3 regions of the Peribacillus sp. V2I11 genome follow, and region 1 is predicted to be linked to each of the others. Evidence: riboswitches for the same ligand, from Rfam matches in the RefSeq annotation. Region 1 holds a riboswitch; each other region holds the start of a gene.

Region 1 (10,464 bases):
GTTTGAATTATTCGAGAAACATCAACGCCATTCATCTTTCAAAAGGCAAAACTAATCTTATCGGCATCATCATCCCCTTCAACAATCACCCATATTACGGGGCAATCGTTAACGGAATCACTAAACAGGCAAATGCAATTGGCTGTCATATCGTCATCTTTCAAACAAATTATGACAGAGAGAAAGAAATCCAGGCCTTGAATATGCTGCAAATGAAGCAGCTCGATGGCATTATCGTTTGTTCAAGGATTTCGGAAATGAAAATCTTTTTGGATTATCAAAAATACGGACCGATCATCTTATGTGAAGATACAGCCCAGGCTGAATTCTCATCCATCAGCATTGATCATTATGCAGCTTTCTCCTGTGCCCTTGAGTACGTGATCGCTAAAGGATATAAGAAAATTGGATACAGCCTTGGCCGTAAAAAGAGTAGAAATAGTTCTCATCGTACAAAGGCCTTTAACGATATCATGAGTAAACATCAACTGAAAAACAATAAAGAATGGCTATTTGAAGGCAGTTACCACATCAAAGACGGTGAACAATTGTTTCAGGAATGGAATTCAATGTCAGATAAACCTGAAGCCATAATCATCACGAATGATGACACGGCGGCAGGCTTCATTCTTACCGCTAAGAAATCGGGTATAAGGGTACCGGAAGATGTGGCCATTCTCGGCTTCAATAATGATAGCCTTAGTGAAATGCTCGACATCACGACCATTTCCTTACCGCTGGAATGGATCGGGAAAATGGCAGTGGACTTATTTGAGCATCCTGAAGTGGTCAAACATGTAAAACTGGAATACGCCCTAATTAAAAGGAGGACCGTCTAGTTATCAGGATCCTTTATTTTAGTATATCGACGACATTTGAATTCTTCCTTACTGCCATCATTCAATGACTAGGGAAAAATAACCACACAAAATAATCATTGCGATATCCTAGAAGTTATTTTATAATTTTGATATAGTAAAGTATACTCAGTTACTAGCAATCTTCTAGCGATTGCATGAATTTCGAGTACAATCGTCCGACGTCATTTACAAGCTGGCGCAACGATTTTAGAAAATTGAATACTTCCTCATTTACCGATGAGTTAGAGGCTGCAGCTTATAAAAGTAAAACGGACGAGATTCTGGAAAATTAAAGACTCCGTTTGAAAGGATAAGTTGCCGAAGTTAGGGTATATTCCATGTATATTCTTGCTGGCGGTGTTACCGAACAGGAACACCACTGTCACGTTTTTTCAAAAAGCGTGGGGAGCTATCTTCGGAAGGATAAACGGGTTTATTATAAACAGCCGTCGATCTTTTTCGACTGCTGTTTTTTTATTTTTCGTTCCCTTCCAATAAAAAGGAGTGTAACATCAATTGTCAAATTCACAATCAGCATCAAGCCCTACCGAACTTAAAAGGAGCCTGAAAGCGCGTCATTTAATGATGATTTCATTAGGTGGAACGATTGGAACAGGTTTATTTTTAGCAAGTGGCGGTGCCATTCATTCAGCCGGTCCCGGCGGTGCCTTGGTGGCATACGCGATTATCGGCATCATGGTTTATTACTTAATGACAAGTCTTGCAGAAATGGCAGCGTTCATGCCAGTGGCCGGTTCGTTCCGTGTCTATGCATCCAAATTCGTCGATCCGTCTTTCGGTTTTGCGATTGGTTGGAACTACTGGTATAACTGGGCAATCACCATTGCCGCCGAATTGGCAGCCGTTGTCTTAATTATGAAGTTCTGGTTCCCGGATAGCCCTTCATTTATCTGGAGTGCCATTGCGTTAATCACTATGTTTCTTATCAATTACATGTCAGTTAAAGGTTTCGGGGAAACAGAATTCTGGTTTGCCATGATCAAAGTCGTGACAGTCGTCATTTTCTTGATCACGGGTGTTCTGATCATTCTCGGAATCATGGGTGGGAATGACCCAATTGGTTTTTCAAATTTCACAATGGGCGAAGGTCCCTTTAACGGAGGGTTCTTCACGATTCTAGGCGTATTCATGGCTGCCGGCTTTTCATTCCAAGGAACGGAATTGCTTGGAGTGACTGCTGGTGAAAGTGAAGATCCAGAAAAAAATATCCCTAAAGCGATCAGATCCGTTTTCTGGCGCATCCTCTTGTTCTATATCCTTGCAATTTTCGTTATTGGAATGATCATTCCGTTTACGGATTCACGTTTATTGAGTCAAGATGTTGCCGTAAGTCCATTCACGCTTGTATTTGAACGTGCCGGTCTTGCATTTGCTGCATCCATCATGAACGCGATCATTTTATCATCCGTACTCTCTGCCGGTAACTCTGGCATGTACGCTTCAACCCGTATGCTATGGGACTTGGCACGTGATGGGAAAGCACCGAAATTCCTTGGCAAGTTAGATAAAAGAGGAGTACCCGTAAATGCACTAATCGTGACTTCTTTAGTTGGCTGCGTTGCATTCTTAGCTTCGTTTTTCGGAGATGGCGTCGTTTATATCTGGTTATTGAACGCTTCAGGCATGGCGGGGTTCGTCACCTGGGTCGGGATTGCGATTGCCCATTATCGTTTCCGCAAAGCCTACGCAGCTCAAGGCCTTGATATGAATGATTTACCATACCGGGCAAAGGGCTTCCCATTCGGGCCTATATTCGCACTTGTCCTTTGTATAATCATTATCATCGGACAAGGATACCAAGCTTTCAGCAGCGATGGGATCGACTGGAATTCAATGTTTGTTTCCTACATTGGCTTGATTCTATTTTTCGTCCTATGGTTCGGCTATAAAATTAAGCATAAAACGAAAATCATTCCCCTTGAGGAATGTGAACTTAAATCAAAATAATGCGAAAAGGACCTGTTCTTCTCTAATCGGAGAAGAATAGGTCCTTTTTTCATTTCAAATGATAAACACGGCATTCATATGGACGCAGGGTTTTGCTGGAGATGCCTTCTTCCTCTTGATCATAATTACCGATCAGCCTTGTAGCAGAATAAGCATGCAGCTCTTCAGGCAAAGTATAGGAGGCCTGCTCTTCTTTAAAGTTGCATAGTACCAACAGCTTTTCTTCTTCAAACGATCTCGTGTAGGCAAATATTCGTTCATCATCCGGCCAAAGCAGTTCAAAACGGCCATAAACCACGATTTCATGTTCCTTGCGTAATTGGATAAGCTTTTTATAAAAATGAAAAATGGAATTCGGATCATTGTAGGCTATTTCTGCATTAATCTCGGGGAAATTGGGATTAACCTTAATCCAAGGAGTCCCTTTCGTGAATCCTGCGTTCCGGGAGTCATTCCACTGAATCGGTGTCCTCGCATTATCCCTGCTGCGGGCGTGGATGGCTGACATCATCCGCTCTTTTGACCAGCCATGTGAATGGACGAGTTCGTCATATGAATTCAATGTTTCGATATCCCGGTATTCATCAATGCTCTCAAATGCAACATTGGTCATGCCCAGCTCTTCCCCTTGATATATATAGGGTGTCCCTTGAAGCAAATGAAGACAAGCCGCAAGCATCTTTGCGCTTTCAATACGATACTTTCCATCATTACCAAACCTTGAGACAACCCGGGGCTGATCATGGTTGTTCCAGTATAAACTGTTCCAGCCATCCCCCTCCAAACCAGTCTGCCACTTGGAGAGTATTTGCTTTAAATCGGTTAGCTTCCATTTATCGTTACTCCATTTCCCTTCCGGTCCGCACCCCAAATCCATATGTTCGAATTGAAAGACCATATGTAGCTCACCACGATCTTTACCTGTGAACAATTGCGCTTCCTCCGGGGTGACGCCTGGCATCTCCCCAACCGTAATCACGTCATATCCAGAAAGTGCCCGTTGATTGATTTCCTGTAAAAACTCATGTATGCGCGGCCCATTGAGGAAAAAGATGCTTCCATCACCATACAGCTTTTCATGATGAACGGCTCCATCTGCATAGCTTTGATCTTTTGAAAGGAAGTTGATGACATCCATCCGGAAGCCATCGACACCCTTATCCAGCCACCAAGTCATGATGCTGTATATCTCTTCACGGAGCTTAGGGTTCTCCCAGTTTAAATCCGGTTGTTTCCTGCTGAATAAATGTAAATAATATTCATCGGTTCCTTCATCATATTCCCATGCTGAACCTTTAAAAATGGACTCCCAATTATTTGGTTCTTTCCCATTCCTGCCAGGTTTCCAAATATAATAATCACGTTTCGGATTATCTTTTGAGGATCGGGATTCCTTGAACCAAGGATGTTCATCTGAAGAATGGTTGACCACCAGGTCCATCATGACTTTCATTCCACGTTCATGAACCGCCTTCAGCAACCTATCGAAATCAGCCATGGTCCCGAATTCAGTCATGATTGATTTATAATCACTGATATCGTACCCATTGTCATCATTGGGAGATTGATAAACGGGGGATAGCCATATCACGTTCACTCCCAGCTCTTGTAAATAATCGAGCTTCATCAAGATCCCGTTTATATCCCCTATCCCATCGCCATCACTATCCATAAAACTCCTTGGATACACTTGATACACAACTGCCTCTTTCCACCATGCTTTGTCCATGCCTTTCCCCCTCTTTGGCCGCATTGATATAATCATTACACCAATACCCCTATTATAAAGGGGAAAACTTCAGAATATTCTACTTTTATTCAGCTATTCCCGTTTGAATCATTTCAATATCCAGATCCACCTCGATTGGAATATGGGGATATGCCTTCTCCCAATGTTTCTGATCGAAATTTCTTGTTTTACTTTTAGCGTGATCACCGATTGCAAGCGGATCTATATTGTTCTCCTGAAACATGGTTACCATCTCATTTAATTTTTTACCAATGACATGCTCGGCCCTTGCCTCTATTGTGTTCAGGTCGACCGCTTTGCCCAAATCATAGCCTTGGACCTCTAGCAGACTCGCTTTTAATTTCACTCCAATCCTGACCTTGGGGTCTTGATTGGCATTCGAAATATGATAATGGACACGTGACTCCACGTTATTGATATCTGTAAAGTCGTTTTCCTTCCATTTAATTTCATAACTCCCCAACTTAAAGTTTTCACTAAGGACTTTAAATAAAAATCCGTCCTCATAAGGGATATATTTACCGATATAACGATCCTTTTTAAACAAGGCGACCCCTTTTACCCGTATTTGGTCTTCTGCCGTTTCCAATAAGGGCAAGACCGGATCGATTCCTTTACCATGACACGCATATAGATACCTGTGTAAATCTACATCAGGCAAATTAGTCCTTATATTCTGTTCGATCAGCTCTTTCACTTGAACCCCTGGAGTTTTAATCAACTTCGGCTCCATTTTAACTACATCCTCCGCTTTGCCATGAACGACCGCTAAATACAAATCCCTTCCCACCATCGGGTCACGCCTATATGTATCGACATAATCATTTAACCCCATACCAGCCAATTCTGTACCATAGAGAATGACTGTCAGTCTTCCACCGACAATCGGAAATGGTGTTTTTGCATTTTCCTGCTGGCGGGCTGCCTTTATATCATGGGAGATCGCTTCATATACTTCTTTACCTAGATCTGCTTCCTCACCAGGCTGAGGAACGCTGACAACAACCGTACCTTTGATTTGTTTGTCTCCGGCATCATCATAACCTACGACTTCAGCAATTAAAACGTCTTCCAATATTTGCTTTTCCACACCGCACGCCGTCATCAAGTAACAAGCTAATGTAATCAAGAGGAGTTTGATTTTCATGATTTATGCCCCCTAACTTTATAGACGATCGACTGCCATATGAATAAGAGAGGAAGATACAAATAAATGATATAAAAACCTATTTGCGAACTGATTGTGTTAAACCTATCGATTCTATAGCGATTATCCAAAAAAATGCAGGATATTAAGATAATAAACAGAATGAAAACTACCATCTTTTTCTGTCTAAATCCAAATACTCTTTTCGCTGTCCTGCTTGCTGCCCAAACCCCTATGCAAACATTCGGCAGCACCATGAACAGCCAAACGGAAATACCTATGTATTCGAACCTTTCAATGAATGGAAGGTCTGCTATTTTCCATAACGTCAAAGTGGCCCAAATTACATCTTTCAGCTGATCTTGATGATAGTAGGCTAATGAAACAATAATCGATACCATATATACCGACATAGTAAATAACGCCCCTAAGTGAGCCCACTTTTGAGATTTTTCACGATTTTTAATGAATGGGTAATAAATCAGGAGTAATTCAAAACCAAGGTAATTCAGGGTCATTTTCTTACTGGACTTCATGATTTCCAAAAAGGAGTGATCAAGAAAGGGACCCAAATTTTCAAAGTGGGCGTACTTCAATGGAAAATAATGCAAAAGGAATAGTGGTGATCCGATAATAAGCCCGATTATACAAAAACCAGTAATGACCCTGAACCCTCCGCTCACAAAACTATACACAAGAATAAGAATAAAGGTTAATAACATCAGGACATTGACACCAGGGAACATCCAAACCTGAATGACTTCTAAATAAGTCCTGATTAGAATGATGGAGATCATTATAAAGTAGAGGATGAATAAAATATTGAAGGCATTTCCTACCCATTTACCAAACAAATCTTTGTGGATGGCGATCAAATCAAGTGTTTGGGGGCCCCTGCCTAATAGCTTGAAACACATCCAAAGCAGAACATTTATGATTAACCCTGATATAAGGACCGCTATCCATGCGTCTTGACCAGCCTCTTTCGCTATGACCCGTTCAAACCCCAATATCCCTACTCCAATCTGCATGCCGGGCATGAGGAAAAAAACAAAAAATGGGGATATTTGTTTAGTTTCATTTGGTTTTAGTTCCATACCTTCTCACCGCTTTCTACGCCTTATTCATCAATATCGCTGGGGGGGTTTGGAGTTTCCGCCTCCTTCCTTATCCTTAGCGGATTTTCCGTCCGCAGAAATTGCGGGCGCTTTTTCTGCTTTGAAAAAGGGAGGCGAATCAGACTATCTTTAAAGTCATGAATTCTTAACGGGTAAAGAGGGTCTAAATATGGACTGCCAAGCGAAGTCAATTTCAATAAATGACTTAAAATGAATGCACTGCATAAAGCTATTCCAAACAATCCGTATAACTGGGCAGCAATTAGAAATGGGAAGCGGATAAGGCGAATCGTATTACTGATTTGGTAAATCGGCACCGTAAATGAAGCCAGGGCAGCCAAAGCGACAAGCATCAGCAAGACATTACTGACAAATCCCGCTTCCACAGCGGCTGTACCGATGACTATACCGCCAACAATGCCGATGGTGGAGCCAACCTTAGCTGGCAGCCTGACCGCTGCTTCCCTCAGCAATTCGATTGTCCCTTCCAGCACGATCGCTTCCAATATCGGCGGAAAAGGAATCACGCCCCTGGACGATATTAAGATGGGTAGCAAATCCGTTGGAATCACTTGATAATGATACGTTAAAACGGCAACATACAAAGGTGATGACAAAACGGAAAAAAGCACTGCGAAAAGCCGAATCAAACGGAATGAAGTACCGAGATTCCAAATTTGAAAATAATCTTCAAATGACGAAAAGAACGAAATGATGGTATTGGGACCAACTAATGCATGAGGAGACCCATCCAGCATGATCCCTATTTTCCCTTCCGATAATACACTGGCCAGATGATCAGGCCGCTCCGTTTCAATCAGTTGCGGAAACATCGAATTCCGATTATCCGTGATCATCTGGCTTACAAAAGAAATATCGACGATCGTATCATATTCTATATCTTCTATTCTCTGCATGACTGTCTTAATGATCTGTTGATTTACTATCCCATCTATGTAGAGTACCGCTAACCTTGTTTGCGAGATGCTCCCGACCCGAAATTCCCTGGACTGCAATTCAGGAGTGGGCAACCGGTTACGTATCAGATTCAAATTCGAATCAAGCGATTCAACAAAGGCCTCCTTGGACCCAACGACCGTATACTCCGACTCGGGTGTGGAAATTTGCCTTTTCACACTGTGAACACATGGAATCAGCAAACACATTTCATCATCTTTCTTGTATTGAATCATGACCGATCCGGCCAATACCAACCTTTGAATGTCTTTTATATCAGCCGTCAATTTCATATCTTCCATCGGAATATCGCCTTTTAATTGCTTTAGATCTTGCTTAGGTTGATTCGAAATGACAGCCAGTACTTGTTCATGGAGCTGTTGTGCACTAACCAGTGAATTGAAGTAGGAGAGGGTATAGCCATCATCATCCGGGAATCGGAAGGTAAGAAAATCATTAGATGCTTTAAACTTTTTAAGGAGTTCCTGAAAATCCTTCGAATTTACCTGATAGGATGCTGCATCCATTTCCCTCCTGCCCTTAAACAACCTCACCATTCCACCCCCATTACCTATCGAAAATTTTTAGTTCACTCGATTATTGTAACCACCCTATTTAAAGTTAGTCATGACCCACCGATATCCTTAAAATAGGAAAAGACCTATCCGGCATCACCGGATAAGTCTTTTCGTCTTAATTCAATAACGATTACCAATTACCTTGGACTTGGAAAAATCCGGGTTACAAGTTCACGGAACTCTTCAGCAAATCCTGCAACGGGTTTTCCATTCTCGATATCATTCGCATACCCTTTCATTCTTTGAACAAAGTCCGGGTTTGCCGAAACATAAACTTGGTCTACCGATGGATCGGCTCCCCTTACTGCATCAGCAACCTTTTCTTTAAGATCATTCGGGATATCCTTATCCCCACCATCTTTTAATACTGCCCCTACATAGGCAGTATTATCAGTCACGATGACATTTGCATCACTTACTTCCTTCAAGGCTTCGACTCGATTCGAGATATCCTCGGAGACCCTCATATCGTTTATGCCATTATCATCATTATCATCATTAACATTTTGCCTTGTGTCGCTTACATTCATCGGATTATCTAAATTATCCTGATGAGTACGATTCAGTCCAAGATTTTCACTGGCATCTTCTTTATCATTAGGTGAACAACCTGTAATCACTAAAGCCATCATCGCACTTGATACCATCGCTTTATAATTCATTTTCTTCACTCCTCCAAAATAATTTACTATTAATATTTGTGAGGAGACGATAAAATATTCAGAAGAAGTGACCTTCAAGCCGATAATTCCAACCAAAATAAAACCGACGAATACCAAACTCATCGCATCCTTAGGCTAATGGCCCAGGCTGTTTCTTTTACAAAGCTCTATGAAACATTATTGTGGAACAAGATTATTCGGGTGGTGACAGTGGACTCTCTTTATAAAGCTTTACCTGAAGAACCAAATAAGCCTATTTTACCAATAACCGTTTCTTTCACCGCTTCACGACCAAGACTTATATATTTGCTAGCATCGTATACTTCAGAATCTTGATTTAATATGTCTCTAACAGTTTTTGTAAACGCAAGATGATTATCTGCATTCACATTAATTTTTGCAGTTCCTAACGAAATAGATTTTTTTATTTGTTCAGTGGGAAGGCCTGAAGCACCGTGTAAAACTAAGGGTATACCAATTGTTTGACTAATCTCTTTCATTTCTTCAAAACCTAGTTTTGGTTCTCCTTTGTAAAGGCCATGAACAGATCCAAGTGCTGGAGCTAAAAGGTCAATACCAGTGAGTTTAACTAACATCTCACAATCCTTTGGATCTGCATAGATAGAACCTTCTGAGACTGCATCATCTTCTTTCCCACCTATACTTCCTACCTCAGCTTCAACCGATACTCCACGTTCATGAGCGTATTCAACTACCTGCTCGGTTAACTTCACATTTTCTGCAAATGGTAAACGGGATGCGTCTATCATAACTGAAGTAAACCCAGCATCAATGGCAGCTTTACAATTTTCTACACTAGAACCGTGGTCCAAGTGGAGTGCTACTGGAACAGTTATATTCATTTCATTCATAAGTGCTTTTACCATTGCAACAGCTACGGAACAACCACCTAAATAACGAACTGCTCCTTCCGTTACCCCAAGAATGACGGGTGATTTTTCTTCTTCAGCACCTCCTAAAACAGCTTGCGCCCATTCAAGGTTATGTATGTCGAAATGTCCTACTGCATAACCTTCCTTTAAAGCCTTGATTAGCATTTCTTTCACTGTAACTAATTCCATTTTCCCACCTCGAATAAGTGAATGTTTGCCTTTAGAGGTTCATACGAATAAACTTCAGCATCAATGTATTTTTATTTGACATAACATGCAGAACAACTAATAACCAGACTTAATATTAATTACCAAAAAAATCCACTATACCTTGTTTCTATTCATTCTTAATTCAGCTTAGCTAAAATTTCTCTAATAAAAGCTGGCTCATCATTCGGAGTCCTTGAAGTAATTATGTTTTGACTTACGACAACTTCTTCATCAAGGTATTTTGCTCCACTATTTATTACGTCATCACGAATACCTTTATAACATGTAATTTCTTTACCGTTAAGGATATCCGCACTTATC
Region 2 (10,464 bases), 2.1 Mb from region 1:
GTCCTTTCCATTGCTTTCTTATATGTGCTTACATTTTTATTAACCACGATCTTTGTGGGGATTTTCTCTTGGCCGCACAAGATTTTACCTGAGAAAGTAATTGGGTCATCCATTGGGATCGTCAATACGGGTGGGACGCTTGGGGGCTTTATTGCTCCAATGGCATTCGGTGCTTTAATTTCAATGGCCGGGGGATCGTTTTCTATCGTATTCATCACATTGGCCATAGCCGTTGTAATATGCGGTCTAGTTATACTTACTGTTAAATCAGGAAAATAATAGGAGGGAAAATGATGTTAGATCAACTATTGCAAAATCTTGAAGCGAAAAAAGAAAGAATGATTGAAATACGCAGATATCTCCATCAACATCCTGAATTATCTTTTAAAGAAGAAAAAACGGCTCAATACATTGCTGATTTTTATAAAGATAAAAATGTAATAATACGGACAAATGTTGGCGGATATGGAGTGGTTGTGACAATCGAAGGCGGACTCGCAGGTAAAACAGTTGCCCTGCGTGCTGATTTTGATGGACTGCCAATTACGGAAGAGGCAGATGTACCATTTAAATCGAGTAATCCAGGTGTTATGCATGCATGCGGTCATGATGGACACACTGCCTATTTAATGATTTTAGCCGAAGCATTAATCGAAATAAAAGACCAATTAAGAGGAAACGTTGTAATCTTGCATCAGCCTGCGGAAGAAACGCCTCCTGGAGGAGCAATTGCCATGATTGAAGATGGATGTTTAGAAGGTGTGGATAGTATTTTCGGTATTCACCTTATGTCCCCATCGGTGACCGGGGAGGTCTCTTATCGTGCTGGTGATATGCAGGCTGGACGCTCGTATTTCAAAGTGAAAATCCAAGGAAAAGGCGGACATGGTTCGATGCCGCATACAAGCAATGACAGTATTGTCGCAGCAAGCCACTTTATTGTAGCAGCCCAGACGATTGTCAGTCGCCGAATCAATCCTTTTGATATGGCTACAGTAACGATTGGCTCGTTTGATGGAAAGGGATCATTTAATGTTATAAAGGACAGGGTGGAACTTGAAGGAGATGTTAGAACCATGTCCAGTGAAGTTCGTGCTATAGTGGAAACGGAATTCAAGCGAATTTTAGCGGGGCTTGCTCAAGAATTTGACATTACCTATGACTTAATATACTCACATGATTACCCTGTTTTAGTGAATGATAAAGCCATGACAGAACTGGTTGTAAATGGGATTAAAAAGGCCGAAATTCCAGAAATCAAAGCGTTAGTGGAAACGCCGCCAATGTCTGGGTCAGAGGATTTTGCTTACTATTTGCAAAAGATTCCCGGCAGTATGTTTTATGTTGGAGCAAAGCCGGAGGATGGTCCAGTTTATCCTCACCATCATCCTAAATTTGTCATTAATGAAGACAGCCTGATCATTGCGGCAAAAGCAATGGCAGCTGTTGTTGCAGAATATTTTGGACAAGAGTAAAACTTAGTGAAAAACGGGGATGGTTCTTATGCTTGCGGCGTGGGGACCTTCTTCTTGTACAGGAGTGATCACATGTCTTTTACTAATTTAAAAGAGTTAATTGAACTAGCAGAGCAGGAGAAAACATCCATTTCGGAATTGATGATCAAATCAGAGGTACACCAGAAAGGTTTTCCTAGGGAGACGATTATCGAAAAAATGTCGGAACAATTTACTGTTATGGAGGAGGCTGTCCGCAGAGGTACAATGAGTCCGGTCATGTCTCGTACTGGTTTGACGGGAGGGGATGGAAACCGCCTTTATCAGTATACCCAAAACGGGAATTCCTTTGTCAATCCTGGAACATTGAATGCTGCAGCAAATGCGCTCGCGGTATCAGAAGTAAATGCTGCAATGGGGCGGATTGTGGCGACGCCAACAGCTGGATCAGCGGGAATCTTGCCAGCTGTCCTTGTTCCTTGACAGCGGGAAATTCACCCGAAAGCAGATTGTCCAGTCAATATTCACTGCCTCTGCCCTCGGCTTAGTTGTTGCAAATAAAGCTTCGATATCAGGGGCAGCCGGCGGGTGCCAAGCTGAAATCGGTTCAGCAACCGCAATGGCAGCCGGCACCCTAGTAGAGCTTGCCGGTGGTACACCAATGCAGGTTGGAAATGCCGTCGGAATTGCTTTGAAAAATTCACTGGGGTTGGTTTGTGACCCAGTTGCTGGGCTGGTGGAAATCCCGTGCATCATCCGCAATGGTTTACATGCAATTACCGCCCAAGCTGCTGCAGATATGGCTTTAGCTGGTATAGCTAGTGTCATTCCACCGGATGAAGTGATTCATGTGATGCATGAAGTCGGACAGCAAATGCCCGAATCGTTGAGAGAAACCGGGATTGGCGGTCTTGCCGGAACTCCGACCGGGCAAAAATTAAAGAAGCTGATTCTAAGCGGAAAAACTAGTGGCTGTGGGCCGGCAAAATACCAAAGTGCGTATGAAATCATCGGTCCCGTAATGGTTGGCCCTTCGAGTTCTCATACAGCCGGGGCTGTACGAATCGGGAATATTGCCCGCCAGCTATTAAACGAAAATCCATTATATGCAAAGTTCTCGCTGATGGGCTCTTTTGCCGAAACCTATCAAGGCCATGGAACAGACCTGGCTCTATTAGCCGGTGTTCTTGGGTTATCTACCATGGATGATGGCATTCCAAATGCAAAAAAAACTGCTGAAGAAAAAGGCTTACAATATGAATTCACGAAAAGGGTGCTTGGAAACTATCATCCGAATACCGTTCTAGTAGAATTGACAGGGGTCACACGTACTGTGAAGGTTTTGGCCAGCTCTTTAGGCGGTGGTAAAGTGGAGGTTCAGGAATTCGATGAGTATCCATTTAAATTTTCTGGTGAACGGCCAACACTTGTGATTCGCCATTCCGACCAAAAAGGGGTTATTGCCGAATTATCGGATATTCTTTATCAAAAAGGGTTCAATATAGCCCGTATGGCCAATGAACGTTCCAAAATCAATGGTGCTGCAATAACGATTTGTGAAATCGACAATACAGCCGAAGACACTCTTTTATCTTTATTAAAAAGGGAGATTCCGATTATCGAAGAAATTGTCTTGGTTCAAACTAAGTAGTTACCAAAAAATTGTCCATTAAGCCCGCGATCGTATTTCGCTGATTCAAAAAAGCATGGTATGCGATTAAAACCAAAAAAGGCATTCGGAATAAATTCGTTCCGAATGCTTTTTTGTCTTTAAACTGAAGCAATCGAAAGGAAGGTTGTTTATTTTAGTGAAAAAGGATGGCCTATGACAGTCGCCCAGTAATTTAATTATTTTTTAGCAGAAGTCTCAGCCTCTGTTACAGCCGGCACAAATGCATCCAACTATGATTAATGGTATAAACACAACGACTATGAAGGCGAAATCTCCTCCAAATCAAAAAACGCCGTTACAACTGTTGTCACAACCTGACATTTGGAAACATCTATGTAGTTGTTTTTAAGGAGGATATTTTGATAGTATTCCTGAACAATTAATTGCTTTAAAGCAATATAAAAAAGAAGTCATCAGTTTATATGTTTATCTTTATAAATAAAGTGGTTTCCTTTTCTTTTTTATTAATTCCTTAACCGGAAAGTTTTTGAACAATCGAGCCTGTATCCACCTTGGATCAGGCTTTTTTGTATTAATCACCAGAGATATTACGTTTTTAGACTTTGAATAAAAATTCATGCTTGAATCTGCGATTGACTAGAATTCTTTTTGAAAATCACCTTCGCTTTAAAATGTGAGAACAAATAACAACCTATAATCACAATACCACTACCAATTCCTTGTACCCACGTCATTTTTTCACCTAATAATAGAAAAGCTAAAATTGCAGTGAAAATAGGATTAAAATTCAAGAAAATACCTGATGTTGTTGTACCTAATTTTTGTACACCAATGTTCCAAAGTACCATACAAGCTACAGTTGAGATAACGGCTGTATATAAAATAGATTGTATGAAAGAAGTATTTATATTAGACACCGTAAAATTAGAAAAATTAAACGGAAGAAGGACTATAAGTCCAAATATACCAGAATATAATGTAGACATCATGGGTGTTGTTGTTATCATTGCCCATTTGCTACAAACGGAATATATTCCCCAAACGCATACAGCAGCCATCATATATAAATCACCTGTATTAAAACGTAATGAAAGGAATAGATCAATATTTCCTTTTGAAAGTACAAGTAATACACCAAAAAGCGAAAAAAACATAGAAAACATTTGTAGAATATTAATTCTTTCTTTTAAAAAGAAAAATGAAAAAATTGCAATTGAAATCATGTTTAATGTTGATATTAGCCCAACATTAGTGGCGGTAGTTTTCTCTAATGCTGCAAATTGTAATAGATTAAATAGAACCACACCTGTAATTCCCATCAAAAATAAAGGAAGGATTGCACTACGAGGGGGAAATATCTTTCTTTCTTTCCACCATACAATTGGCAAAAGACAACTAATAGCTATGATCCACCTTAAACTCGTCAACGTCATCGGAGAAGCATGACCGACAAGTGACTTTCCTACGACAAAGTTTCCACCCCATAATAAACTTGTTAAAAGTAATAACGAAAAATAATAATATTGCATATCATTTTGCTCCTTTTCATCTTTCACTGTTTACGTGAAAAAGATCGAAGCCATTGTGCACAATGACATTTCAATTTTTATAATTATTTACTAATAATTTTAACATTTTAGTTCGTTACTTAATATATTATTTTGTATAATAGAAGAAACTTAAAATAATATTAAGAAATATTCTTGATATACAGAATTAAATTTTGTTTTGGTGTTGAAATGATACTGTTTTTGGAACAATTGTAAAAGGGGGTGACTATAAGTGGAATCTATGGTAAGCAAGGTTCTGGATAATGTTGATATCCAAATTTTAGATTTACTGCAAAAGGATGCACAGTTAAGCAATACTGAGCTTGCAAAGCGTGTCAAGTTATCTCCACCAGCTATACATTCAAGGATAAAACGTTTGGAAAATGAAGGGTTTATTAATGCACAAGTAGCAATTTTAAACCAGGAGAAGCTAGGTTTTGATTTATTATGTTTCATTTTTATTAGTACGAATATACATCAAGCTGAAGAACTCGAAGTTTTGGAAAAGGCATTAGCTTCTATGTCAGAAGTATTAGAGTGTCATTGTTTAACAGGTGAGTATGATTATCTTCTAAAAGTGGCTAACAAAGATCGGAAGGAATTAGAAATATTTATTAGAAAGTTAAATAAACTAGGCATTACAAAAATTCAAACTAGCCTAGCTCTCAGAGAAATTAAATACTCAACAGTTTTACCGATATGGGAAGAAAAGGCCCGTTCGTAAAAGTACACTTTTACCAACGGTTTTTGATAGAACTAGAAAGAGAAAAGTAGAAGTAGGAGTAAAAAAAGAAGTCCGTAAATATGGAAACATACAAGTCTGCAGCAAGGATCAAAATGAAGGACAGCAACTTCAGGCCATGAAATAAAAGGGGTTGGATAAAAAAACTTGTCACAAAATAGCCTTTGCTCAAAGAGAACAAAGGCTATTTATTCATTATCAAGTTATATAAGTAGATATAAATCCATTTCTAAGTTGAACTATAAAGTTCGTTCAAAATTTTGAACGTCAAAGCTATTAATTACTTTATTTCTTTTGAATTTGTTAAGGATCCATCATAGATTGGATATTAAGGAACGACTCTGTTTTTCAATAATTACATATCAACATCACTAGAAATATTAAGCTTATGATCAATCCCCGAAAAAATCATTGCTATAGAAATTCCTACTGGATGCACCATATATCTTTCTTGAAAATGTACATTCTGCTTTTGCCATTAATCTTAAATGATCATTATATTGCTCAACTAGTTTAAGCACTGAGCCGTGCATCGATTAAAAAGCAGTACACTTCTTTCGGAGTTTGCACTGCTTTTTTTAATTTCTCCCGTTTATTATGGTTTTAATTGGAAAATCGATATTGAAGACTCGCTTAATGAATCATTAAGTTTATTTACTTAACAAAATTGCTTCTGCGTTACTCGGTTGTAGAGCTATTTGTAGTGCACTTTTTTCTTCATAGTTTAAAGGGACCAATGGTAAGCGGACACCTCCAACATTTAACCCCCGCATATTTAATGCTGATTTTACCGGTGCTGGGCTTGGTGCAGCAAATAATGCTTTCATAATTGGAAGAAGGTTACGATGTGCAGTGGCAGCACCATGGACATCACCATTTTTAAAGCTATTGATCATTTCTTGCATTTCATTACCAATTATGTGTGAAGCAACCGAAACAATGCCTGTTCCACCAATGGCTAAAACCGGTAATGTTAACCCATCATCGCCGCTGTACAATGTAAAATCGGTAGTTGTTTTGCTTATGATTTGTGCCATGGCATCTAAGTCACCACTTGCTTCTTTTACTGCCACAATATTGTTGATTTTCGAGAGGCTAACAATCGTCTCTACTGACATGTTCACAACACTTCGTCCTGGGATATTATAAAGCATTACCGGTAATGATGTTGAATGGGCAATAGCACTAAAGTGCTGAAATAATCCTTCTTGAGACGGCTTGTTATAGTATGGGGTAACGAGCATGATTCCGTCGACTCCTGCTGCCTCTGCTTGCTTTGTTAAGCTGATCGAAGCCTTCGTGTTATTTGAGCCAGTTCCAGCTATGACTGGAACTCTTCCATCAACAACTTCTACAACAATTTTGAATAAATCTACTTTCTCTTCTGCAGTTAATGTAGGAGACTCTCCAGTTGTACCAGCTATTACTAATCCATCAGAACCATTAGCAATTAAATAATCTACTAAAATTCTCGTAGCATTAAAATCAACCTCATCATTATGATTAAACGGGGTAACCATTGCGGTTAAAACTTGGCCAAAATTCATAACTTCACACCCTTTTGTTTATTTTTTAAAAAAATTCAGAGGTGGTTAGGGCCATTCAGGAGTAAACGCAAAAAAGCAACAACGAGGATTCGCTGCTGCAGTAGAAACAATATTTATCAAAAAAAATGTTTCCGCGCATAAGATAGCCCTCCATATAGTTTCCTATATGACAGTCCTGCATTTATTCAATAGCAGAACCAGCTTCAAGAACATGAGATTCTTTCCGCTTCGGCAAATTCCCCTTTCCACAATAGTCATAGGATCTCATTCTCCTCAAAATGTGTACTAATGGTCTTTGCTCCTCTATCCTCACTTCAAAAAGCATGAAGTAAGAAAATATTTAATTGACTGTAATATAACAAGGAATCCTTTTTATTGCAAGGCCAATTTAGAAATATTTTTTTAGAATACATGGATAATCAATGGAAATGGATACGGTATAGGGGCTGGATTCATCTTTTTTAGTATTATGTAATCTCAACTTTAATAGTTTTATAAAACAAACTGTATGAAAAGTTTCACTCTTTTATAGTCAGTTTTGACAATTGATATATCTTATAGAAAATTGGTATTTATCTTATGAATACTGAGAATAATGATCAAGGTGGGGAGGACAACATGATAAATACAAAACTAACAAATGAAAGAAAAGATATGAAAATCCGTACGTTTGGGAAGCAAGAAAACGGATCGCTTCAATGTAAGTAGGACTCCATTGATTCAATTATACTATCATAAAAAATTGAAAAGGATGGCCATTAATGACATCAAGCTAATGTTAACCAATCCAAAGATAAAATTATCTGTCGTCCAATAAAAAATGATAAGAACAATTGCTTGCACGAGGAAAACAAACCGGAGGCATTCGGTAGCATTGTAGCTGGCAATTTTACCAGCGAGTATGTTGCTGAAAATGGAAATAAATCCGTAGCCAAACAAGATCAAGAACTACTTGGCGCTTCCATTCCTTTCAGGATTGGAACGAGATACGTATAAACAGCATACGTCGCTCCAAATCCATGAGATGGAATGTTAAAAGCCATTAAGATTCGTGGGGTTGTTAACAAAGAAAATTGATCACGCATTGAACTGCGAAATGGACTGTGCATAGTAGGAAAAATGAGGAAAGGTGGGAAAAACACAATTCCACCGAGAAAAGTGTTAACAGGAAGTTTGCATTAATAACCCATTAAACGACCGGTGTTCGCAGAAATAATTAGAGCCCCAGTGGAAGAATAAATACCTGCTTTGGCCAAAGCATTATAAGGATCTTTATTCCATAATTGAGCAGTATAACAGGACGTTTGACCTTTCATTATCCATCCGTACCACCGGAACTAGCACAACTTGTAAATGCTCTCTTAGCCGTGCCATTAAAACTGTCAACCCAAACATTTGCATAATAATCGTAAGGAGCAGCCGAATAAAACTTTAAGTAACCCCACGCCGTATGACAATACGCACTTCCTTTTAGCTGCACATATCCAATTTTCACACCGTTTTTATAGATATATTCTGTTTCATAGGTGATTGGGCTTTTAGAAGCACAACCTGTCGAATAAGGGTTTGTATTATCATAGGACAATGCAAATGTTTTATTCATGGGTACAATCGCAAAAAAACAGTCCAAAAACAAGAGCTACTACCATCACAATATTCAATTATTTTTTTATAATAACCTCTCTCCTTTCCTTCTTCCAGACTTCACCAAATGAAAATTGGTATTTCTATGTACTATGGAATCATTTACCCCTGTGTAAATTTTACCATTTTAAGGATAACTACTTAGTTAAGGGATAGTACCCCATTCTCATTAACCAAAGGCAAATCAATACCGAGACAAAGGTGAACGAATACTGGCCATACCTTTTGTTGATTTATTAATATTTAAATTACACTGGTGCTATATTTTATTAATAATGTAAAGTTACAATTTTAATTGGTAAACCACGTAAAAATTTTAAAATGAGGAGGATGTTTGTATTTTTGAAAAATAATTACATAATTTAAGTGGCTAAACGATAAATAGGAGGAAATGATCTTGAAAGCGAAAAATAAATTTGCTGCAATGTTAACAGTTGTAACGTTAGGATTAACAACTTCTTTATCTAGTGTACAAGCATTCTCGGAATCTTCAAATTCAGATAATGAACGTAAACCTGAGCTCGTTTTTCCTGTAATCAGTGATGTACATATTGATGATGGATCAACTTCTGATATGAACAAGTTTAGAACAGCCATGGATCAATTAAACAAAGCTGCACCTAAACAGGATGCTTTTGTTGTCGTTGGGGATTTAACAGACTATGGATATGCTACTGAATATGATAAGTTCTTCTCCATTTATAAGTAGAAGAAACAAGGCGATGTCCAATCCATGTTTACAATGGGAAACCATGATTATTGGAATGGACTTTCCGTTGAAAAAGCACAAGATCGTTTTATCAAGAAAACAGGAATGGATTCTCTTTACTATCATAAAAAAGTAAATGGATATGATTTTATTACGTTAAGTCCGGAAAATGGTAATACGCATGGTTTATATTCTGTTAATCAAATTAACTGGCTAGGTGAAAAGTTAGCTGCTGCAGAAAAAGAGAATCCGGACCAACCAATCTTTGTTTTTCTTCATCAACACATTAAAGACACTGTGTATGGAAGTGACTTGTGGGGAACTCAGGAAAATAAAGAACTTTTATATGATACATTAAAGAAACATCCACAAGTTATTACATTTTCAGGCCATTCTCATTATCCACTTGAAGACCCTAGAACGATTCATCAAAAAGACTTTACGTCTGTTGGCACGTCTTCTGTAAGTTATTTGGAAGTAGAGCCAGACAAACTTCAAAAGGATATCGGGATATTAGTCAAGGAATGATTGTAGAAGTTTATAATAATGAAGTTGTCATTAAAAAACGTGACTTTCATAAAGACGATTGGACAGGAAAACCATGGGTAATAAAAAATCCTTCTACAAAAAATAACTTTAAATATACAGACGATCGAGATCAGTCACCACCGGTTTTTGCAGTTAAAGACAAAGCTTTGATTGTAAAAGAAAAATCGACACTAAGAAGTTTAAATGTAACATTTCCACAGGCAAAAGATAACGTACTCGTACATTCTTATCACATTACAGCCAAAAACAAGGAAACTGGGGAGCTGGACGCAGATTTCACCGTATTTTCTGAATTCTATTATGATCCTGTGCCAAAGAATTTAGAGTTCCCTGTTGCTGGACTTAAGCCAGGTACTGATTATCAAATTAAGGTACAAGCACTAGATTCATTTAACAATAGCAGTAAAAAGGTGTTACTGGCTGATGGCCAGACAAAAGCCCTGGAAATGGTCTCAGCACAAGCTTCCCCACATTAGTATCGGCAGGTGGATCAACTACACTCCAAGTGAAGATGAAAAATTATGGAAATGGTAGTGTGAATGGGAAAATAAAAGTTGATGCATCTGAAGGTTGGAGTGTGGAGCACAAAGAACTTGAGTATGAGCTATCAGGAACTGAAGAAAAAATGTTGCCAAT
Region 3 (10,464 bases), 1.1 Mb from region 1:
CAGATGGATATGCGCAAAGCTTGCTTGCCGTCATCGAGCAGGAAAAGCCAGAAGGGATTTTCTTTGGACATACGGCCCTAGGAAAAGACCTTGCACCTAAATTGGCTGGAAAGCTTGAATCAGGTTTGATCTCAGACGTTACATCCATTGAAGAAGAAGGCGGAAACATCGTTTTCACCCGTCCGATATATTCCGGTAAAGCATTTGAAAAGAAAATTGTTACAGATGGCGTGATATTCGCGACAATCCGTCCGAACAATATCGAACCATTAGCTAAAGATGAGTCCCGCTCTGGTGATGTTTCTACATTAAGTGTGGATATTAAGGATTTACGCACAATCATTAAAGATGTTGTTAGAAAAGCTAGTGAAGGGGTCGACCTTTCAGAAGCGAAAGTAATCATCGCGGGTGGCCGCGGCGTGAAAAGTGAAGATGGTTTTGAACCATTAAAGGAACTGGCACAAGTTCTTGGCGGTGCGGTAGGGGCTTCCCGCGGAGCATGTGATGCGGACTATTGCGATTACTCATTGCAAATCGGGCAAACGGGTAAAGTCGTAACGCCTGACCTTTATATCGCCTGCGGAATTTCCGGTGCTATCCAGCATTTAGCGGGGATGTCCAACTCCAAGGTCATCGTTGCCATCAACAAAGACCCGGAAGCTAACATATTCAATGTGGCTGATTATGGAATAGTCGGAGATCTTTTCGAAGTCGTTCCATTACTTACGGAAGAATTCAAAAAACTTAAAGTTAACGCGTAAGAGAAATAATACAGATGAGGGGCAAGACATGCGGCATAAGCCGATACATGTCTTGCCCCTTTATTTGGCTAATAGGCAAGGGTTTTGGCCTGCATATTTACTCTTTTTTTGGACATCCTACCACTGAAGCAAAATATTAGCATCGATTCTAACAACAATGGTATACTGTCTTTAGTTATTTGAGTAAATTTGAGGAGGAATTATATATGGCTATTGTAAATGCAACTGACCAAACTTTCACAACAGATACTAGCGAAGGTGTCGTTCTTGTAGATTTTTGGGCTCCATGGTGTGGACCTTGTAAAATGATCGCTCCTGTTCTTCAAGAGCTTGATACTGAAATTGGCGATACAGCAAAAATCGTAAAAGTGGATGTGGATGAAAACCAAGAAACAGCTGGAAAATTCGGTGTGATGAGCATCCCGACATTAATCGTCCTTAAAGACGGTGAAGTGGTTGACAAGGTTGTAGGCTTCCAACCTAAAGAAGCACTTGCTGAACTTATTGCAAAACACGCGTAATAAATAGTAAGATAGCTAAAAAAAGCTTCAAGTCTGCGGACTTGAAGCTTTTTTCGCTATCTTGATATATAATGATTGTAAAAATGGGAGAACAGGAGGCGGAATGCATGAATCAACAAATAAAGAATAAACTTGCCCTTCTTCCCGATCAGCCTGGATGTTATTTAATGAAAGATCGTCAGGGAACGATCATATATGTAGGCAAAGCGAAGGTGTTGAAAAATCGTGTCCGTTCTTATTTTACGGGATCACATGATGGAAAAACATTTCGGCTCGTGAATGAGATTGAGGATTTCGAATACATCGTCACCTCTTCCAATATCGAGGCTCTTATTTTAGAGTTGAACTTAATCAAAAAACATGATCCAAAATATAATGTCATGCTAAAGGATGATAAGACGTATCCTTTCATCAAGCTGACTGCGGAACGCCACCCACGTCTTATCATTACGCGAAAAGTCAAAAAAGACAAAGGGAAATATTTCGGTCCTTATCCGAATGCTTTTGCAGCAAACGAAACGAAAAAATTGCTCGACCGCATCTATCCCCTAAGAAAATGCAATACTTTACCGGATCGCGTTTGCCTATACTATCACCTTGGCCAGTGCCTGGCCCCATGTGTATATGAAGTGGAAGAACAGGAATATAAAAAAATGGTGGATGATATCAACCGGTTCTTGAACGGCGGGCATACTGAAATAAAAAAAGAACTGACTGAAAAAATGCTAGAGGCATCAGAAAATCTCGATTTCGAGAGGGCGAAGGAGTTCCGTGACAAGATTGCCCACATCGATATTACGATGGAGAAGCAGAAAATGATGACGACCGATTTCATCGACAGGGATGTATTTGGCTTTGCCTATGATAAAGGCTGGATGTGCGTTCAGGTATTTTTTGTCCGGCAGGGTAAATTAATAGAAAGGGATGTTTCACTTTTTCCGGTCTACGATGAACCCGAACAGGAACTTCTTACATTCCTCGGTCAGTTTTACGAGATTACGAACCACTTTAAACCAAAGGAAATCTTGCTGCCAGAGTCAGTGGATGCCGAAATGGCCGAAGGACTGCTTGGTGTCAAAACGATTCACCCCAAACGGGGAGCGAAAAAAGACATGCTTAAATTGGCGAATAAAAATGCCTCCATCGCCCTTCAGGAAAAATTCTCTTTGATTGAAAGGGATGAAGAAAGAACGATCAATGCGGTGGAAAACCTCGGGAACCAACTGGGTATCTACACCCCGCATCGAATTGAAGCTTTCGATAACTCCAATATCCAGGGAAGTGACCCTGTTTCCGCTTTAGTCGTGTTCATTGATGGGAAGCCGGAAAAAAGGGAGTACCGCAAATATAAGATCAAGACGGTTCAGGGGCCTGATGATTATGAATCGATGCGTGAAGTGGTCAGAAGAAGGTATTCACGAGTATTGAAAGAAGGACTGCCGCTTCCGGACTTAATCATCATTGATGGCGGAAAGGGACATGTGGAAGCCGTTCGGGATATTTTGGAAAATGAATTGGGCCTTGATATACCACTTTCAGGCCTTATTAAGGATGAAAAGCATAGGACATCGCAATTGATGATCGGAAATCCTCTTGAACTCGTACCTCTTGATTCACGGAGCCAGGAATTTTACCTATTGCAAAGAATTCAGGATGAGGTGCATCGGTTCGCGATTACGTTTCATCGCCAGCTGCGCGGGAAAAATGCGGTTCACTCCCAGCTTGATGATATTCCAGGAGTCGGGGAAAAACGAAGGAAGCAATTATTAAGGCATTTTGGATCATTGAAGAAAATCAAAGAGGCAACGGCCGAGGAAATCATGGAAGCTGGCATGCCAAAAGGGGTAGCCGAGGGAATCGTTAGAAAATTACAAGAATAATCTTGCTACCGATAAATCTCTATGCTATGATTAAAAGGAATTTTTAATTAGACAACTTAAAAGTGCTGATAGAGGTGCGGAATTCAAGAGTAAAAACCTGGAGAAGTATGAGCTTCCATGAAAGGTTTTGAAAGGGGATGACGCCGAAGGAAGACAAGACTCATACCTTGTTTTCCTGGTCCGACATTTAATAAATGGCGGATTGTCAGGGTTTATACCCTGGAGAGCTATCTCACTGTGTTTACAGTATTAGATATGTGATCACAGCAATGAGATATTTCTCATTGCTTTTTTTATTGCCTAAAAACTAGAGAGGGTGCATGAGGATGGCATTAATCGTTCAAAAATTTGGCGGAACATCCGTCGGTAGCGTAGAAAAAATCAAAAATGTTGCCAATCGGGTAATCGAGGAAGCGGAGAATGGAAATGAGGTAGTCGTCGTTGTTTCAGCTATGGGGAAAACAACGGACCAATTGGTTTCCATGGCCCGGGATATTTCCGGAACCCCGAGCAAGAGGGAAATGGATATGCTATTGACTACTGGGGAACAGGTAACGATTTCCCTGTTGACGATGGCATTGATTGAAGAAGGACATGAAGCCATTTCATATACTGGCTGGCAGGCTGGCATGCAAACGGAATCCGTTCATGGGAATGCCCGGATTTTAAACATCGATGCTTCAAGGATCCAAGCTCAGCTTCAGGAGAAGAAAATAGTGGTCGTTGCCGGTTTCCAGGGGAACGATGTAAATGGGGAAATCACTACCTTAGGGCGAGGTGGTTCCGATACGACGGCGGTTGCCATCGCTGCAGCGCTGAATGCGGATAGATGCGATATATATACGGATGTAACGGGTGTTTTCACAACGGACCCACGCTACATAAAAGGCGCGCGAAAACTCCAATCCATTTCTTACGATGAAATGCTGGAACTTGCCAACCTGGGGGCGGGCGTCCTTCATCCAAGGGCTGTCGAATATGCAAAAAATTATCAAATTCCGCTTGAAGTCCGTTCAAGCATGGAGAGAGAATCAGGAACGATCATTGAGGAGGAAGCAACTATGGAAGAAAACTTAATTGTACGCGGCATTGCTTTTGAAGACAGTATTACGAGGGTAACAATATATGGTTTGCCCCAATCACTTGGTGCCTTATCCACAATTTTCACGACACTTGCGAAAAACCGGATTAATGTGGACATCATCATTCAAAGCATGACTGCCGAGGATACGACCAATCTATCTTTTTCCACAAAAAGTGAAGATACGGAAGCGGCCTTGATCGTGCTGGAAAATAATAAAGAACAATTGGGATTCGATCGAGTCGAAACGGAGAGCGGGCTGGCCAAAGTGTCGATCGTCGGTTCTGGTATGGTATCCAATCCAGGAGTGGCTGCCGAGATGTTTGAAGTGATGGCCAATACAGGCATCCAGGTGAAAATGGTCAGCACATCGGAAATTAAAGTTTCGACTGTCGTCAATGAAAAGGAAATGGTGAAGGCGGTTGAATCTCTTCATGAAGCATTTAAACTTGGTCAGCATGCAAAAGTGCTAGCTTAAGTGTAAGGAGTCCAATAAAAAACAGACTTCCGGTAAAAAGGGTAAGTCTGTTTTAAGGGCTCATTAGATTGGATCTCTGGGATCCCATTGGATGGTGAATATCACTTTTTTTACGCGGCGTTTGATTTCTTCCGTTGATTCGCTGAGGAATTTTTTTTGCAGTGTAAACTGCTCGGCAAGGAAACCGGCTTCAAGTTGGAAGTGACAATCAGGGTGTAAATCCAGGCGGCGGCTGATTATTTCGCCCGTCAGGGATAATTCCATCACGTGTTTCGTATACTTCGTGATTTCCAGATTGCCCCATCCAGCGCTCTGGAAAAATTCAATCACTTCCTGATCGCCTTTCAATGGGAATTTTCTTGCTAATTGTTTACCTGCCCAATAGAGGATTTGATTAGAGTCTTTTCCGAGAATATCGTTCAATAGAACTTCTCTGATTAATTCGTATCCGAAAGCTGGAACTTGGAATTCTTCAGTTTGAATTTCTTCAGCTTGAATCTCTTCTTCTATCGCAGCAGCAATATTTTTTTTCATAGTTTATCGCCTCTTTCTGTAAATCTATTATAAACGTTTTTCTTTTGCAAATTATACTGTTTTTTATTTATTTAAATACCAATTGGAAAAAAATGAGAAATTATATCGGGATATTAATAGATTAATTAGTAATTTCTCCAAAATATCAACTTGACATATAAAAAATAGACAATTTAATCCAAAAAAAATCTATTCTGAAAAAGAGATTTCTTGTATCCGTTTTCTTGACGCACATAGAAGTCAGGAGTAAAATGGACATGTCACATAATTGTAAAGGAAGTATAGAGGAGTTTTTTTGACTCTATACTGTATTTTCACGCGGAGATAAAAGGTAGCCACCAGTTTATCTTTGCATGATTTTTCACAAATTAAGGGGGGGCACTTAGTGGCAAAAAATCGTGAGTTTGGGAATCGCAGGCTTCATTCACTTCTAGGAGTAATTCCAATTGGTCTATTCCTAATTTTTCATTTATCGGTAAACTTTATGGCAACAAAAGGAGAAGAGACTTTTAATGGGGCAGTTCATTTAATTGAGTTTACGCCCGTAAAGATTTTGGTTGAATGGGTCGTCATCTATCTACCAATCCTTTTCCATGCTGTGTACGGAATTTATATTGCCTTTACAGCAAAAAACAATTTAGGGAGATTTGGATTCTTCCGTAACTGGATGTTCATGCTTCAACGTGTAACTGGAATCATAACGTTGATTTTCCTTGTTTGGCATATTTGGGAGACAAGAGTTCAAGCAGCTCTAGGGGCAACAGTTGATTTCGATATGATGGCGGAAATTTTCTCTAGTCCATTTATGGTTGCGTTTTATATTGTTGGTATTATCTCAGCAATTTTCCACTTTGCTAATGGATTATGGTCATTTGCAGTGAGCTGGGGTCTGACAGTTTCACCAAGATCGCAAAGAATCATGACTTACTTTACATTGATCGTTTTCGTTCTTCTTTCTTATATCGGAATTAGCGCAATTTTCGCTTTCGTATAAGAAGATAGAGTTCATTTATAAGTATTAGGAAAAACATAGCTTGGCTAATGGAAATAAGGGAGTGACAGAATTGGGTAAAGGTAAAATAGTTATCGTTGGTGGAGGTCTAGCTGGATTAATGGCTACGATCAAAGCAGCAGAGCTGGGACAACAGGTTGATTTATTTTCTTTGGTGCCTGTTAAACGCTCTCACTCAGTTTGCGCCCAAGGCGGAATCAATGGGGCAGTAAATACAAAAGGTGAAGGGGATTCTCCATACATCCACTTCGACGATACAGTTTATGGCGGAGATTTCTTGGCTAACCAACCGCCGGTTAAAGCGATGTGCGAAGCCGCACCATCGATCATCCACATGTTTGACCGTATGGGTGTTATGTTCAACCGTACTCCGGAAGGTCTTCTTGATTTCCGTCGTTTCGGTGGTACTCAACATAGCCGTACAGCATTCGCTGGTGCAACAACTGGTCAGCAATTACTTTACGCATTGGACGAGCAGGTTCGCCGTTATGAAGTTGAAGGCCTTGTAACGAAATATGAAGGCTGGGAATTCCTTGGAGCTGTTATCGATGATGAGCAAACAGCACGCGGCATCGTAGCTCAAAACCTGACTTCAATGGAAATCAAATCATTCCCTGGCGACGCAGTCATCATGGCGAGCGGCGGCCCTGGAATCATTTTCGGTAAATCGACCAACTCAATGATCAATACAGGATCAGCAGCTTCCATCGTTTATCAACAAGGTGTAAATTATGCAAATGGTGAGTTCATTCAAATTCATCCTACAGCAATCCCTGGAGATGACAAACTTCGTCTAATGAGTGAATCCGCTCGTGGTGAAGGTGGACGTATCTGGACATATAAAGACGGAAAACCTTGGTATTTCCTTGAAGAAAAATACCCTGCTTATGGTAATCTAGTACCTCGTGATATCGCGACTCGTGAAATTTTCGACGTATGCATGAACATGAAGCTTGGCATTAATGGAGAAAACATGGTTTACCTGGATCTATCACATAAAGATCCTAAATTACTTGATATAAAACTTGGTGGAATCATTGAAATCTACGAGAAATTCATGGGTGAAGATCCTCGTAAAGTTCCAATGAAAATTTTCCCTGCCGTTCACTATTCTATGGGCGGACTTTGGGTGGATTATGACCAAATGACTAACATCAAAGGTTTATTCGCTGCAGGTGAGTGTGACTACTCTCAACATGGCGGTAACCGACTTGGTGCGAACTCACTTCTTTCTGCAATCTATGGTGGTTCAGTAGCTGGACCGAATGCCGTTAAATATATTGAAGGCCTTGATAAAACTTCAGAATCCATTCCATCTTCATTGTTTGAAGGGTACGAGAAACAAGAACAGGAAAAATGGAATGAAGTCATGTCTCTTGATGGTAACGAAAATGCGTACGTCCTTCACAAAGAACTTGGTGAGTGGATGACACAGCATGTTACTGTAGTCCGTTACAATGACAAGCTGAAAGAAACGGATAACAAGATTCTTGAGCTGATGGAACGTTACAAGAAAATTAACATCAATGACACGGCAAAATGGAGTAACCAAGGAGCAGCATTCACTAGACAGCTGCAAAACATGATGCAATTGGCTCGTGTAATCACAATTGGTGCGTTAAACCGTGACGAAAGCCGCGGAGCGCATTACAAACCTGATTTCCCGGAACGTAATGATGAGGAATTCATGAAAACTACTATGGCAACATTCAAAGGCATGGATCAAGCACCTGAATTCCATTATGAAGAAATTGATGTATCACTGATCGCACCGCGTAAACGTGACTACACTACGAAACACTAAAGAGGGGGAGCAAAAAAATGGTTGAAACTAAATCTGAGACTAAAACAGTCCGTTTTATAATCACTCGTCAAGATACACCGGATTCAGCTCCTTATGATGAGGAATTCGAATTAGCGTACCGTCCGAATATGAACGTAATTTCCGCTCTAATGGAAATTCGTCGTAATCCAGTAACTGTACAAGGCAAGCACACTACAGCAATCGCATGGGACATGAACTGCCTTGAAGAGGTATGTGGTGCGTGTTCTATGGTTATCAATGGTAAACCAAGACAATCATGTACAGCTCTTATCGATCAATTGGAGCAGCCGGTTCGTCTAGCTCCAATGCGTACATTCCCTGTTGTTCGTGACCTACAAGTCGATCGCAGCCGTATGTTCGACTCATTGAAAAAGGTAAAAGCTTGGATTCCAATCGATGGAACGTACAATCTTGGACCAGGACCGCGTATGCCAGAAAAGAAACGTCAATGGGCTTACGAGTTATCTAAATGTATGACTTGCGGTGTTTGTTTGGAAGCATGTCCGAACGTAAACAGCAATTCAGACTTCATGGGGCCACAGCCATTATCACAAGTTCGTTTATTCAACGCACATCCAACGGGTGCAATGAACAAAGCTGAACGTTTAAATACAATCATGGGTGATGGAGGACTTGCAAACTGCGGTAACTCACAAAACTGTGTGCAGTCTTGCCCTAAAGGCATTCCATTAACGACTTCGATTGCAGCGTTGAACCGTGATACTACGATCCAACAATTCCGTAATTTCTTCGGCAGCGACGAAGTTTAATAATGAACATGAAAGAACCTGTATCTTATGATATGGGTTCTTTTTTTTTACATTGTTTTACATACGCAGACTTGGTTGGGAATCCATGATAACTAGGAGCGAAGTGTAAATGACTTGCGGCACCCGGAAAGGCTGGTGGATTGGATTGATAAAGTGAGCAATAAGCAAATTTATCTGCTTCCAATAGAAAATACTTTTCATTATCGTTGTTTTCTTATAAAATGAGTGAATAGTCATTCAATTCAGAAAGGGTGTGCACAAGTTGGGCAGAATATCATATATCGATAATATAACGGAGTGGATCAATGATTTTTCATTTAAACAGGAGATTAAGGTCCGCTTTTCGGAAACTGATATGTTTGGGCACTTGAATAACACGATTCCTTTTACTTATTTTGAGGAAGCTCGGATTGAGTATTTCAACAGTATGGGGTTTATGAAGGATTGGACCTCGGCTGAATGCGGTGAGATGCCGGTTGTTGCCAATTTACAGTGTGATTACCTGAAGCAGGTGTTTTTCAATGATCGATTGACGATCCATGTGAAAGCTGATCATATCGGGAATTCTTCAGTGGACATACATTATATGGGGACCAAACAAGATGGTTCACTTTGTTTAACGGGCAGGGGGACGATTGTACAAGTCTCCAAGGCCACCGGAAAGCCGATACCTTGGACGGAAGAGATGAAGCGATCGATGTGGCATGCTGAGCTGGAACATACCTGAAAATATTTCCATTTAGACAAGTAAAAGAGTCACTCCATTGCCCCAGCCGACATACTATATCTTGACTAAATAGACACCCACTCCGGGTTTTATGCTGGTGAAGGCAAGGAGGGTAACATTACTTGAAGGAGAACGAATTCACTCATAAGCCACTACTCACCAAAAGAGAAAAAGAAGTATTTGAGTTACTAGTACAAGACAAAACAACAAAAGAAATCGCAGGTGAATTGTTTATTAGCGAAAAAACAGTTCGAAACCATATTTCGAATGCGATGCAGAAGCTTGGAGTTAAAGGACGTTCGCAGGCAGTCATAGAACTCCTTCGTATGGGAGAACTTAAGCTTTAATGTGTTAACTCTTAATACGTAAGCCTTATAAATAATTTCTCTCCCGTTCATTGGCAGCATATAAGGAAGGGCAAAACAATTTGGTTGTTTTGACTTCTTTGGATGCTGCTTATTTTTATGAGGGGGGTTTCAATATGATTCCAGACAATCAATCTTGAAAATCATTTCACTTTCATCCAAAATGGTAGTATGATAAGTTTCATGAAGTGGGGAGCTGTGTGTATGGATGAAGAGAGGCAGACGGCATATGTAGCCGATATCGAGAAGGAATTGCGCTATGTATCGACATGGCTTAAGCAAAGGGGAAGAGAAATTCTCCATGATTATAAAATTACCATTCCTCAATTCGTGGCTTTGCAATGGCTTTTTGAATCGGGCGACATGACGATTGGCGAATTGTCCACGAAGATGTTTCTCGCCTTCAGTACAACGACGGATCTGATTGACCGCATGGAGAAACATCAGCTTGTTCAGCGGGTCAGGGATGAAAAGGACCGGCGTGTGGTTCGAATTCACCTTCTTGAAGAA

Evidence for each region. Region 1 has a riboswitch for lysine ahead of QFZ73_RS13240 (amino acid permease). Riboswitches for the same ligand answer to the same signal wherever they lie in the genome.
Region 2: it holds a riboswitch for lysine, as region 1 does, so the genes downstream of both, dapA (4-hydroxy-tetrahydrodipicolinate synthase) here and QFZ73_RS13240 (amino acid permease) in region 1, are expected to answer to the same signal.
Region 3: it holds a riboswitch for lysine, as region 1 does, so the genes downstream of both, QFZ73_RS19025 (aspartate kinase) here and QFZ73_RS13240 (amino acid permease) in region 1, are expected to answer to the same signal.

Annotation. Positions count from the first base shown of each region.
Region 1 is NZ_JAUSYW010000001.1:2,745,165-2,755,628, reverse strand. Features, by position in the region: gene QFZ73_RS13245 (LacI family DNA-binding transcriptional regulator) at 1-839, shown strand, start outside; lysine riboswitch at 1,096-1,280, shown strand; gene QFZ73_RS13240 (amino acid permease) at 1,377-2,828, shown strand; gene QFZ73_RS13235 (glycoside hydrolase family 13 protein) at 2,878-4,557, opposite strand; gene QFZ73_RS13230 (Ger(x)C family spore germination protein) at 4,643-5,725, opposite strand; gene QFZ73_RS13225 (GerAB/ArcD/ProY family transporter) at 5,722-6,822, opposite strand; gene QFZ73_RS13220 (spore germination protein) at 6,846-8,354, opposite strand; gene QFZ73_RS13215 (YhcN/YlaJ family sporulation lipoprotein) at 8,516-9,163, opposite strand; gene fba (class II fructose-1,6-bisphosphate aldolase) at 9,262-10,122, opposite strand; gene QFZ73_RS13205 (type 1 glutamine amidotransferase domain-containing protein) at 10,281-10,464, opposite strand, start outside.
Region 2 is NZ_JAUSYW010000001.1:4,852,388-4,862,851, forward strand. Features, by position in the region: gene QFZ73_RS23735 (MFS transporter) at 1-279, shown strand, start outside; gene QFZ73_RS23740 (amidohydrolase) at 294-1,475, shown strand; partial or broken gene sdaAA (L-serine ammonia-lyase, iron-sulfur-dependent, subunit alpha) at 1,548-2,421, shown strand; partial or broken gene QFZ73_RS23750 (L-serine ammonia-lyase, iron-sulfur-dependent subunit beta) at 2,500-3,105, shown strand; partial or broken gene QFZ73_RS23755 (YjcZ family sporulation protein) at 3,322-3,408, opposite strand; gene QFZ73_RS23760 (DMT family transporter) at 3,702-4,616, opposite strand; gene QFZ73_RS23765 (Lrp/AsnC family transcriptional regulator) at 4,870-5,361, shown strand; gene dapA (4-hydroxy-tetrahydrodipicolinate synthase) at 6,030-6,926, opposite strand; lysine riboswitch at 7,062-7,240, opposite strand; partial or broken gene QFZ73_RS23775 (MFS transporter) at 7,674-8,092, opposite strand; gene QFZ73_RS23780 (DUF2690 domain-containing protein) at 8,242-8,529, opposite strand; partial or broken gene QFZ73_RS23790 (metallophosphoesterase family protein) at 9,166-9,807, shown strand; gene QFZ73_RS23795 (fibronectin type III domain-containing protein) at 9,804-10,304, shown strand; gene QFZ73_RS23800 (hypothetical protein) at 10,340-10,464, shown strand, end outside.
Region 3 is NZ_JAUSYW010000001.1:3,888,890-3,899,353, forward strand. Features, by position in the region: gene QFZ73_RS19010 (electron transfer flavoprotein subunit alpha/FixB family protein) at 1-761, shown strand, start outside; gene trxA (thioredoxin) at 968-1,282, shown strand; gene uvrC (excinuclease ABC subunit UvrC) at 1,390-3,162, shown strand; lysine riboswitch at 3,224-3,400, shown strand; gene QFZ73_RS19025 (aspartate kinase) at 3,489-4,721, shown strand; gene QFZ73_RS19030 (YslB family protein) at 4,785-5,255, opposite strand; gene QFZ73_RS19035 (succinate dehydrogenase cytochrome b558 subunit) at 5,641-6,249, shown strand; gene sdhA (succinate dehydrogenase flavoprotein subunit) at 6,320-8,071, shown strand; gene sdhB (succinate dehydrogenase iron-sulfur subunit) at 8,089-8,862, shown strand; gene QFZ73_RS19050 (acyl-CoA thioesterase) at 9,125-9,589, shown strand; gene QFZ73_RS19055 (helix-turn-helix domain-containing protein) at 9,712-9,936, shown strand; gene QFZ73_RS19060 (MarR family winged helix-turn-helix transcriptional regulator) at 10,159-10,464, shown strand, end outside.